DNA from 3 places in the Mesorhizobium sp. B3-2-1 genome. Region 3 is predicted to be linked to each of the others. Evidence: riboswitches for the same ligand, from Rfam matches in the RefSeq annotation. Region 3 holds a riboswitch; each other region holds the start of a gene.

Evidence for each region. A riboswitch is a leader RNA that binds a small molecule or an ion and turns the genes downstream of it on or off. The one in region 3 is predicted to bind cobalamin.
Region 1: another riboswitch for cobalamin. It lies ahead of FJW08_RS03855 (DUF1636 family protein); the one in region 3 lies ahead of FJW08_RS24960 (DUF1636 family protein).
Region 2: another riboswitch for cobalamin. It lies ahead of FJW08_RS13600 (aromatic ring-hydroxylating dioxygenase subunit alpha); the one in region 3 lies ahead of FJW08_RS24960 (DUF1636 family protein).

The regions. Positions count from the first base shown of each region.
Region 1 is NZ_VFTI01000003.1:40,621-43,886, reverse strand. Features, by position in the region: gene FJW08_RS03865 (ABC transporter substrate-binding protein) at 1-897, opposite strand, end outside; gene FJW08_RS03860 (ABC transporter ATP-binding protein) at 943-1,731, opposite strand; gene FJW08_RS03855 (DUF1636 family protein) at 1,728-2,105, opposite strand; cobalamin riboswitch at 2,231-2,437, opposite strand; partial or broken gene FJW08_RS03850 (AraC family transcriptional regulator) at 2,558-2,707, shown strand; gene FJW08_RS03845 (helix-turn-helix domain-containing GNAT family N-acetyltransferase) at 2,715-3,266, opposite strand, start outside.
Region 2 is NZ_VFTI01000011.1:53,625-56,890, forward strand. Features, by position in the region: gene FJW08_RS13585 (DUF680 domain-containing protein) at 1-142, opposite strand, end outside; gene FJW08_RS13590 (DUF680 domain-containing protein) at 209-412, opposite strand; gene FJW08_RS13595 (DUF680 domain-containing protein) at 484-690, opposite strand; cobalamin riboswitch at 1,184-1,386, shown strand; gene FJW08_RS13600 (aromatic ring-hydroxylating dioxygenase subunit alpha) at 1,501-2,748, shown strand; gene FJW08_RS13605 (hybrid-cluster NAD(P)-dependent oxidoreductase) at 2,769-3,266, shown strand, end outside.
Region 3 is NZ_VFTI01000028.1:56,208-59,473, reverse strand. Features, by position in the region: gene FJW08_RS24965 (winged helix-turn-helix domain-containing protein) at 1-1,128, shown strand, start outside; cobalamin riboswitch at 1,158-1,365, shown strand; gene FJW08_RS24960 (DUF1636 family protein) at 1,403-1,831, shown strand; gene cobW (cobalamin biosynthesis protein CobW) at 1,833-2,870, shown strand; gene FJW08_RS24950 (cobaltochelatase subunit CobN) at 2,889-3,266, shown strand, end outside.

The DNA.
Region 1 (3,266 bases), on a different contig from region 3:
GTTCGCCGGTCCTGGCGTCAGTTCGGCATAACGAAGCGCCACGAAGCGCTCGTTCCTGACCGCGTCCGTCTCCTTCATCGCCGGGTGCGCCTTCAGGAAATCGAGCAGCTTCCTGTAACCGCCGCCGTCCTGATAATCGAGCAGGATGAGGAATTGCGGATTGCGCGCCGCCACCGTCTCCCAGTCCGTGTTGCCCCAGCTCGTTTCCATGTCGGCCATGATGTTGTCGCCGCCGGCCGCCGATATCATGGCGCTGGGGATGGCGAACTTTCCCGCGGTAAAGGGCTTGTCCTCGCCGGAATCGTACAGGAACACGCGTGTTCCCTTGGCGCTGCCGACCTTGGCGGTGATATCGGCGAGTTGCGCCTTCCAGCCGGCGACAAGCTTCTCCGCTTCTGCCTCCTTGCCGAAGACCTTGCCCAGCTTTTCGATATCGCCATAGAGCAGGTCCATGGAGGCGGCCGGGCGGCTCTTGTCGAGATGGACGCAGCTTTCGGTCAGCACCAGCGTCTTGATGCCGTGCGGAGCGAGCGTGTCGGGGGTCACGTCGCCGCCGGGCTTCATGCCGTAGTACCAGCCGGCGAAGAAGAAATCGGGCTCGGCGGCGACGAGATTCTCCAGCGTCGGATATTTCGGCGCCAGTTCGGGAATGGAACCCTGCTCTGCCTTGAATTCGGGGCCGACCTTGTACCATCCGGTGATACCGGTCAGGCCGACGATCGACGGCTGCAGCTTCAGCGCGAAGGCCATCTCGGCCATGTTGAGATCATGGATGACGGCGCGCTTCGGCGGCGCGTCGAAGGTCAGCTGCTTGCCGCAGCTGTCGACGGTGACGGGGAAGGCAAAGGCTGTCGAGGCCAGCAGCGAGACGACGAGGGACAAGGCGAGGCGTTTCACGGACTTTGCTCCTTGGTTGAACGTGTCGGATAAGGATGGATTTGATCAGGACGGCGGTGCGGCGCGGTTCGGAAGGTCGAACACCGTCAGTTCGCGGTCCTCGGTGGGATGGCGCAGGCGAAACACGTCGACGCCGAAAATCTCGCGGATCAACTGCTGCGTCAGCGCCTCGTGCGGCGGCGCCAGCGCCTGCAGCCGGGCCTCGTTCATCACCGCGACCCTGGTGGCGAAGGGCGCCACCAGGGTCAGATCGTGCAGCACCGCGATCACCGTCATGCCGAAGCCGGCCACCAGTTCGAGCAGTTGCGCGCGGGCGCGCGGGTCGAGGTGGTTGGTCGGCTCGTCGAGGAACAGGATCTTGGGCTCCTGCGCGATGGCACGCGCAAGCTGGGCGCGCTGGCGTTCGCCACCAGACAGCGAGCCGATGGTCCGGCCGAGCAGCGGCAACAGGCCGGTCCGGCGCAGCGCGTCCACGACAATGTCGCGTTCCTCGCCGCGGCGCCTCAGGCCGGCATGCGGGACGCGGCCAAGCTCGACATAGTCGATCACCGCCAGCCGTGGGTCCGGCTGGTCGGTCTGGCCCACGACGGCGATATGCAGAGCCCGTTCGGCGGGCGAAATCCCATCCAGGCGCCGCCCGCCGAGCTTCACCTCTCCGAAGCTCGGCCTGAGCATGCCGGACAACATGCGCAGCAGCGTGGTCTTGCCGGCGCCGTTGGGACCAATGATGGCGAGGCGGTCGCCGGATGTCACCGACAGGCTGACGGCATGGACCAGATGCCGGCCATTCGCCGTCGCGCCCAGGTCGCGCGCATCGAGAAGCGGCGTTGTCATCGATTGCCATCCGCCAGCTTGCCGGCTCCCGGGATGCGGGCCAGCGTCTTGCCGGCCAGGCCCGGCGGACGTTGTCCGGAATTGCACCAGCCGTCCGGAAGCGAAGCGTAAAGCCTGGCAAACCGCACGAGATCGGCAGCGTCGGCCTGCGCGTCGATCGACCCGAAGAGATAGGCTGCCTTGCCTGGCGCCTGGAAAGCCACTGTCAGGGGACGCGCGCAACCCGCCATGCAAGCCACGCCCTCGACCGTGAAACCATGCGCCACGTCAGGCTGGGCCGAGAGGCGGGAGCGCAACTCGGCGCACAAACCTTCGCCCGACCTGACGCCGGTCGGCACGTCGCGGCAAAGGGTGCACACGATGATCTGGTGCATGGAGCCGGGTTGAATACGATCGATTGCGCCGTCCAACTTCCCGTCACTTTCAAAACTGGCGACGGAAGGATGTTGGTCGACCGGCCGACAAGACCGATGTCCACGTTTCCTCCCGGCACACCCCGTCCGGTCAACTCAGTGATGGCAGGTCTCCTGGCTCACGGGTCTCTGCGCAATCCTGCCTTCCCAGCCTTGCCGGCCAGTGGCGTTCCGGATCTTGCTCACCGCTTACAGTTGCGGGGGCAGCCGCGGCCTCGACCCCATGGGGTCTCACCGCGTTCCCTTTTCACCCCTCGCCTTTCGGCTCGGGGACCATCACGAGTCGCAGCCTAGGCCGCGCGCGACAGCGAGGCAAGGCGATTGCTTCGTTTTGTTATAACAGAACAGACCTGAGAGCAAGCCTGTCGTCGACTTTGCGTCCGGCCGCCTGACAGCCGTTGCCGTTTTTTCATCGGCGCACGATCGACACGATCTGGAACGGCTGGCTTCCCGCCTCCGGCCATGAAATCGCCTACGCGTCGGAATTCGAGCGCTATGGGCCCGAATTCGATGGCCGCACCGGTAATGGCGGGCTGGAGATCTGGGTGCGGGTCAAGGCATGACGCGCCGCTACAGGTCCAGATCCCAGTTCTGTCCGACCAGATCCTTGCCGAAGGAATGGTGGGGCTCTTCCTCGATCAGCTTGAAACCGGCCGCCTGGTAGATGTGCCGGGCGGCGGTCAGAATGTCGTTGGTCCATAAGGTCAGCGTCTTGTATCCCCTGGCGCGGGCGAAGCCGATGCATTCCTCGACCAGGCGCTTGCCGATGCCGAGGCGGCGCGCCGAAGGTTCGACATAGAGCAGCCGCAGCTTGGCCACCTGATCCGACTTGCGCACGACGAAGACCGAGCCGACGACCTCACCTTCCCGCTCGGCGATCCAGCCGCGCTCCCATTTCGGATCGAAATTCTTGACGAACTCGCCGAGGATCTCAGCCACCAGTGCCTCGTAGGTTTCGTCCCAACCATAGTCCTGGGCGTAGAGCATGCCCTGGCGGCGCGTGACCCAGCCGATGTCGCCAACCTGCAGCGGCCGCAGGATGTAAGGCACCTTGGGTTCGGGTCTGTCGCCGAGCAGGTCCTGGACGATGCGCATGGCCTTGACCAGCCGATCCTGATCGAC
Region 2 (3,266 bases), on a different contig from region 3:
TGCGGATCGAACCCGTATGCGACGTATCGACGTTGACGGTCGCCTGCTTGTTGATGTCGGTGCCGCCAACGTTGTCGTTGCCGGCATAGGCGCCGCCAGCGGCAATCAGAAGAGCGGCGGCGGTAAGAACAATCTTTTTCATTTTTTTACTCCGATATTTTCGAATTCAAGGGACGGGCTGAGCGCGCCGTCCCTGCTTGACGAGATGTTAGTTGTTGCCGAACAGGTTGCGATCGGCGCCGTGCTGGACGGGCTCCTGGTTGGCAGGAGCCGACTTGTCGACCGAAGCGGTGTACGAGTTGTCCACCGCGGCAGCAGGCTGGTTGGCACCGTTGGAGCCATAGTTGTCGCTGGCAAAAGCGCTGCCGGAAATAGCCAGAACGGCGGCGGCGGCAATAAGGATCTTGTTCATTTTAGACACTCCTGAATTTCTTGAATTCCACCGGACCGGCGGGCAAGCCCGCCATCCGTGCGGATAGGCCGTTAGCGGCCGAAGAGGTTGCGATCGCTGCCCTGAGCAGGCGCCTGAGCAACCGGCTCCGACGTCTTGGTGGAGGTCGAAGCGGTGTACGAGCTGTCCACGGCTGCTGCGGGCTGATTGGCGCCGTTCGAACCGTAATTGTCGCTACCAGCGAAGGCGCTGCCGGAAATCGCCAGAACGGCGGCGGCAGTGAGAACAATCTTTTTCATTTTGGGTACTCCAGTATTTTTCCGTCCGTCTAGCGGCGTGTCTTGGGATTAAAATCGCGTCGTTCGGACAGCCCCGATGTGGGAGAGCCCCCCGGCCGTTTCCAATCACGAAGTTGTTCAGCGTGGACCATGACCCCACCACTTGAAATTGTACCAGGGCTTTCCAAATCCGCTCTTTTTCTTCGTGATATCAATTGGTTATCTAAAGCCAACGCCTCGATCATCAACTGTGTCGGAGGCTCGGCGTTCACACGGTCTTGCACGCACCGTCAACAGAAACGAACCGTTCGGTTCGATTTTAGACTCTGCTAATAGTCACTTTTTGAAACCGTTAACCTTCTCGCCCGCGGCAAAGGGGTCGAAAACGGTGCCGGCGCGTCTGGCGACGGAGTTCGATTCCAACGGCTACGACCCTGTCACGACGATCCAGCGTGCGTGTCGCGCCGCATGGATGCGATGTCGCTTTCGTGCCGATGTCGCAAAGCCTGTCGTGATTAGATCAGGCATCTCAGGTGCCGCTGCGTGACGATGGAGCGGAGAATTGGGAAGCCGGTCAGATTCCGGCGCTGCCCCCGCAACGGTGGTGGAGTTCAAGTCGCAACGGGAGACCACTGGGCGAAGGCTTGGGAAGGTGTCGCGATGGTCCGCAAGGACAACTCCAGAGCCCGGAAACCAGCCCGAGATGGCTAGAACTCGACTGATCGCGGTGGGCGGTCAAGAGGCGGATGGTGTTTGTCCGGCTTTTCGCCGATCTGCGTCCAGTCCTTCCTCAATCACCACCAGTTCAGTCCTTGAAACTGAGGACAGGACATGGACGCGCGCAACGACATGCTGAGGCTCTTGAACAGCCGCAAACAAGGCTTTTCGCTGGAACAGCCCTTTTACACCGACCCGGACTACTTCAAGCTGGACATGGAGCTGATCTGGTATCGCGACTGGTTGTTCATCGGCCATGATTGCGAATTGCCCAAGCCGGGCAGCTTCATCACCGTGCAGATCGGCGATTATCCAGTCGTGCTGGTGCGCGATCAGCAGGGCAAGATCAACGCCTTCCATAATTCCTGCCGCCATCGCGGCAGCCGCGTCTGCAACACCGACAAGGGCATGGCCGCCAAACTGGTCTGTCCCTATCACCAGTGGACCTACGAGCTCGACGGCCGGCTGCTGTTCGCCCGCCAGATGGCCGATGGGTTCGACAAGAGCCAGTTCGGGCTGAAGCCGGTCGCCTGCGAAAGCGTCGCCGGCTATGTCTTCATCTGCCTGGCCAAGGAGCCCGCCGACTTCGCGCCGATGCGGGCGATGATCGAGCCCTATCTGAAGCCGCACCGGCTCAGCGAGGCCAAGATCGCCTTCGAGAGCACGATCATCGAGAAGGGCAACTGGAAGCTGGTCTGGGAAAACAACCGCGAATGCTATCATTGCGCGGGCAATCATCCGGAGCTGTGCAAGACCTTCCCGGAAGCACCGACCGTGACCGGCGTGCAAGGGGCCGACAGCGATCCGGAGATGCTGGCGCACTGGGCGAAATGCGAGGCTGCTGGCCTACCCAGCAAATTCCGCATCGACCCGGCCGGGCAATACCGCGCCACCCGCGCGCCGCTGCTGCGCGATGCCCAGAGCTACACGATGACCGGCAGGCGGGCGGTGAAGAAGAACCTGTCCGACAGCGTCTCGGGCGACCGGATCGGCACGCTGATGCACTATCACTACCCGACAACCTGGAATCATATCCTCATCGACCATGCCGTCACCTTCCGCGTGCTGCCGGTCAGCGCCACGGAGACGGCGGTGACGACCAAATGGCTGGTACACAAGGATGCGGTCGAGGGCGTCGACTACGATCTCGCCGAACTCACCCATGTCTGGACCGAAACCAACGACCAGGATCGCCGCATCGTCGAAGAGAACGCCTTCGGTATCCTATCGCCCGCTTACGAGCCCGGCCCCTATTCCGAGCTGCATGAGGGCGGTGTGATCCAGTTCGTCGACTGGTATGCCCGCTTCATCGGACCGCGCCTTGCCGAAGGTGGCCGGCCCGCGCTGCGCAGCGTCGCATGAGAGGCTGAGGGATGAATGCGATGACCGACCTTGGCCTTTATCGTCATCTCGACCAGATGGCGCCCTGGAACGACAGGCTGCAGGTGCTGGAAGTGACCGGCGTCAGCGACGAGGCGCCGGACGTGAAGACCTTCACCTTCCGGTCCGACAACCAGACCTGGTTCCGCTATAAGCCAGGCCAGTTCGTGACGCTGGAACTGCCGACGCCGGACGGATCGCTGATGCGTACCTATACGCTGTCGTCCTCGCCGTCGCGGCCGTTCTCGATCGCGGTGACGGTGAAGGCGCAGGCGGGCAGCGTCGGCACACGCTGGATGTTCGATCACCTGGCGCCGGGCTCGCACGTCAAGGCCTATGGACCAGGCGGCGACTTTTCACTGCACAGCCATCCGGCGGCGAAGTATCTGTTCGTCTCGGCCGGTTCCGGCGTGACGCCGATGATGTCGATGCTGCGCTGGCTGAACGACTGCGCGCCATGGACCGATGTCGGCTTCGTCAACTGCGCGCGGCGCCCGGAA
Region 3 (3,266 bases):
CCCGCCGGCACGCCCGACCGCCGCCACTTCGCCCGCGTTCTGTCTCGCACCGGCCTGCTGCAGATCGATTCCGTCAGTGCGGTGGTTCGCGCCCATTACATGCCCCTCTATTCGCGTCTTGGCCCCTATCCCCTCGCTTTGCTCGACAATGCCGCCGTGACGCGAAAGCGCACTGTGTTCGAATACTGGGCGCACGAGGCCTCGTTCCTGCCCGTCGAGACCTACCCGCTGATGCGCTGGCGCATGCGGCGCGCCGAGCAAGGCGATGAAATGTATCTGGGGCTGGCCAAATGGGGCCGCGAGCACGCCCCCTATATAGAAGAGATCTACCGCGAGGTCGTGGCACGCGGCCCGATCGCCGCTTCCGCGCTGGAAGGCCAGAAAGGCTCCGGCGGCTGGTGGGGCTGGAGCCACGCCAAGCACGCCTTCGAATGGCTGTTCTGGGCCGGGCGCATCACCACCGCGCACCGGCGCGGCTTCGAGCGCTTCTACGACCTGCCGGAGCGCGTGCTGCCGCAGGCGATCCTCGACCTGCCGGTACCGACCGCCGAGGATGCACATCGCGAATTGCTGCGCATCTCCGCCCGCGCCCATGGCGTGGCGACATCGGGCGACCTGCGCGATTATTTTCGACTCTCCCCCGCCGACATGAAAGGCCGCCTGGAGGAACTGGTCGAGACCGGCGAGTTGCTGCCGGTCCGTGTCGAGGGCTGGGACAAGCCGGCTTACCTCCATAGGGGCGCGCGCTTGCCACGCAAGATCGAGGCCCGCGCCCTGCTGGCGCCGTTCGATCCGGTCGTCTTCGAGCGCTCGCGCAGCGAGCGGCTGTTCGATTTCCACTACCGTATCGAGATCTACACCCCGGCCGACAAGCGCCAATATGGCTACTATGTCCTGCCCTTCCTGCTCGGCGACAGGATCGTGGCGCGCGTCGACCTCAAGGCCGACCGGCCGGCAAGTGTCCTGCGTGTCCATGCCGCCTACGCCGAGCCCGGCGCACCGCCCGAAACCGCCGCTCAGCTCTCCGAGGAATTGAAGCAGATGCAGGGCTGGCTTGGCCTCGAACGCATCGAAGTGACGCCCGCCGGCGACCTGGGCCCGGCGCTGTCCGACATCGCGGTGTCGTAAGCTCGCGTTGACACCGCTGCCCGCAAGAGCCTAAATCCAATCCAGACGGTCTCCTCTCGGCAAAGGGAGGAGCCAAGAGGGAATGCGGTGCGGGATTGAAAATCCCAAATCCGCGGCTGTCCCCGCAACTGTGAGCGAAGAGCCAAGGCCGAAAGCCACTGGGATTGTCCCGGGAAGGCGGCTACCCAAGGCGATGACCCGCGAGCCAGGAGACCTGCCGTCTGGAATGCAAGTATCCGATCGTCCGGCGGGTTTTCCGGGCAAGGAGCCTGATTTGGATCGCGACGGCAGTTTTTCGGCTGAAACAACGGACATTTCGTCCGGCGGGGATGATTCCCTGGCCGGCATCACTGTCATCGTCTGCGCCTCCTGTCGCGACGAGACCGGCTCCGATGCTCATCCCCGGGCCGGCGAACTTTTGGCTGAAGATACGCGCCAAGCCGCCTCGGGCGACAACATCCGCATCCGCACCGTCGAATGCCTCGGCAATTGCAAGCGCCGGCTGAGCGCCGCGATCCTGCGCGACGGATGCTGGAGCTATGTGTTTGGCGATCTGACCCCGACCAGCGGTGCCGATCTCGTCACCGGCGCGAAACTCTTCGCCACCTCCAGCGACGGCCTCATTCCCTGGCGGGGCAGGCCCGATAGCCTCAAACGCGGCCTCGTTGCCCGCATCCCTCCCCTCGACATGCTGAAAGACTGATATGACCGCATCCGTTTCCCGCGTTCCCTGCACCGTCGTCACCGGCTTCCTCGGCGCCGGCAAGACGACCCTTGTCCGCCATCTTCTGGAAAACGCCGGCGGCAAACGGATTGCCATCATCGTCAACGAGTTCGGCGACATCGGCATCGACGGCGAAATCCTCAAGGGCTGCGGCATCGACACCTGCCCCGAGGAAAACATCGTCGAACTGGCCAATGGCTGCATCTGCTGCACCGTCGCCGACGATTTCGTGCCGGCGCTCGACCAGATCCTGTGCCTGACGCCGAAGGTCGACCATATCCTGATCGAAACCTCGGGCCTCGCTCTGCCCAAGCCGCTGGTCCAGGCTTTCCAGTGGCCGTCGGTGAAGAGCCGCGTGACCGTCGATGGCGTCATCGCCGTGGTCGACGGTCCCGCACTTGCCGAAGGCCGGGTTGCCAACGACATGGAAGCCCTGCAGGCGCAGCGCGCCGGGGATGAAAGCCTCGACCATGATGATCCGGTCGAGGAAGTGTTCGAGGACCAGATCGCCTGCGCCGATCTGATCATCCTGTCGAAGAGCGACCTGATGGACGCCGACGGCTCGGCCCGCGCTAACAGCATCATCGGCGAACACGCCGCCCGCGCCGTGAAGATCGTGCCGACGTCTCATGGCAAGGTCGATCCCTCGGTGCTGCTCGGCCTCGGGCTCGCCGTCGAGGACGATATCGAGAACCGCAAATCCCATCACGACGGCGCATTCGACCACGAGCATGACGACTTCGACACGTTCATCGTCGACATTCCCTCGATCGCCAATCCCGACGAGCTGGCAAAGCGCGTCGCCGCGGCCGCCGAACAGGAGAACGTGTTGCGGGTGAAAGGCTTCGTCGAGGTCGGCGGCAAGCCGATGCGGCTCCTGCTGCAGGCCGTCGGCCCGCGCGTCAATCACTACTATGACCGCGCCTGGACCGCCGGGGACGACCGTCGTTCGCGCCTGGTCGTCATCGGCCTCAAGGGGCTGAACCGGCCGGCGATCGAACGCATACTCGCCGGCTGATTTTCGGGCACGGGCGCGATGCACATCCTCACCACGACCTCCGCCTCGCTCGACGACCTCGCCGAGCCTGTCGATCTCAGGCAGACGCCGGCGGATATCGTGGCTCTATCCTTCACCGACAGCGACCTCGCCGGGCTGGCGGCGGCATGGAAGGCCGACGCCGATCGCCTGCCCTCGATGCGGCTGGCGGCACTGCGCGACCTGCGCCATCCCATGTCGGTCGACCTCTGGGTCGACAGCGTCGCCCGCCACGCCAAGGTCGTCCTGGTGCGTATCCTCGGCGGTTACGACTGGTGGCGCTATGGCTGCGACCAACTGGCGGCAATTGCCCGCGAACGCGGCATAAGACTGGCGCTGCTTCCCGGTGAAAGCCATGACGAGGATCTCAGGCTGATC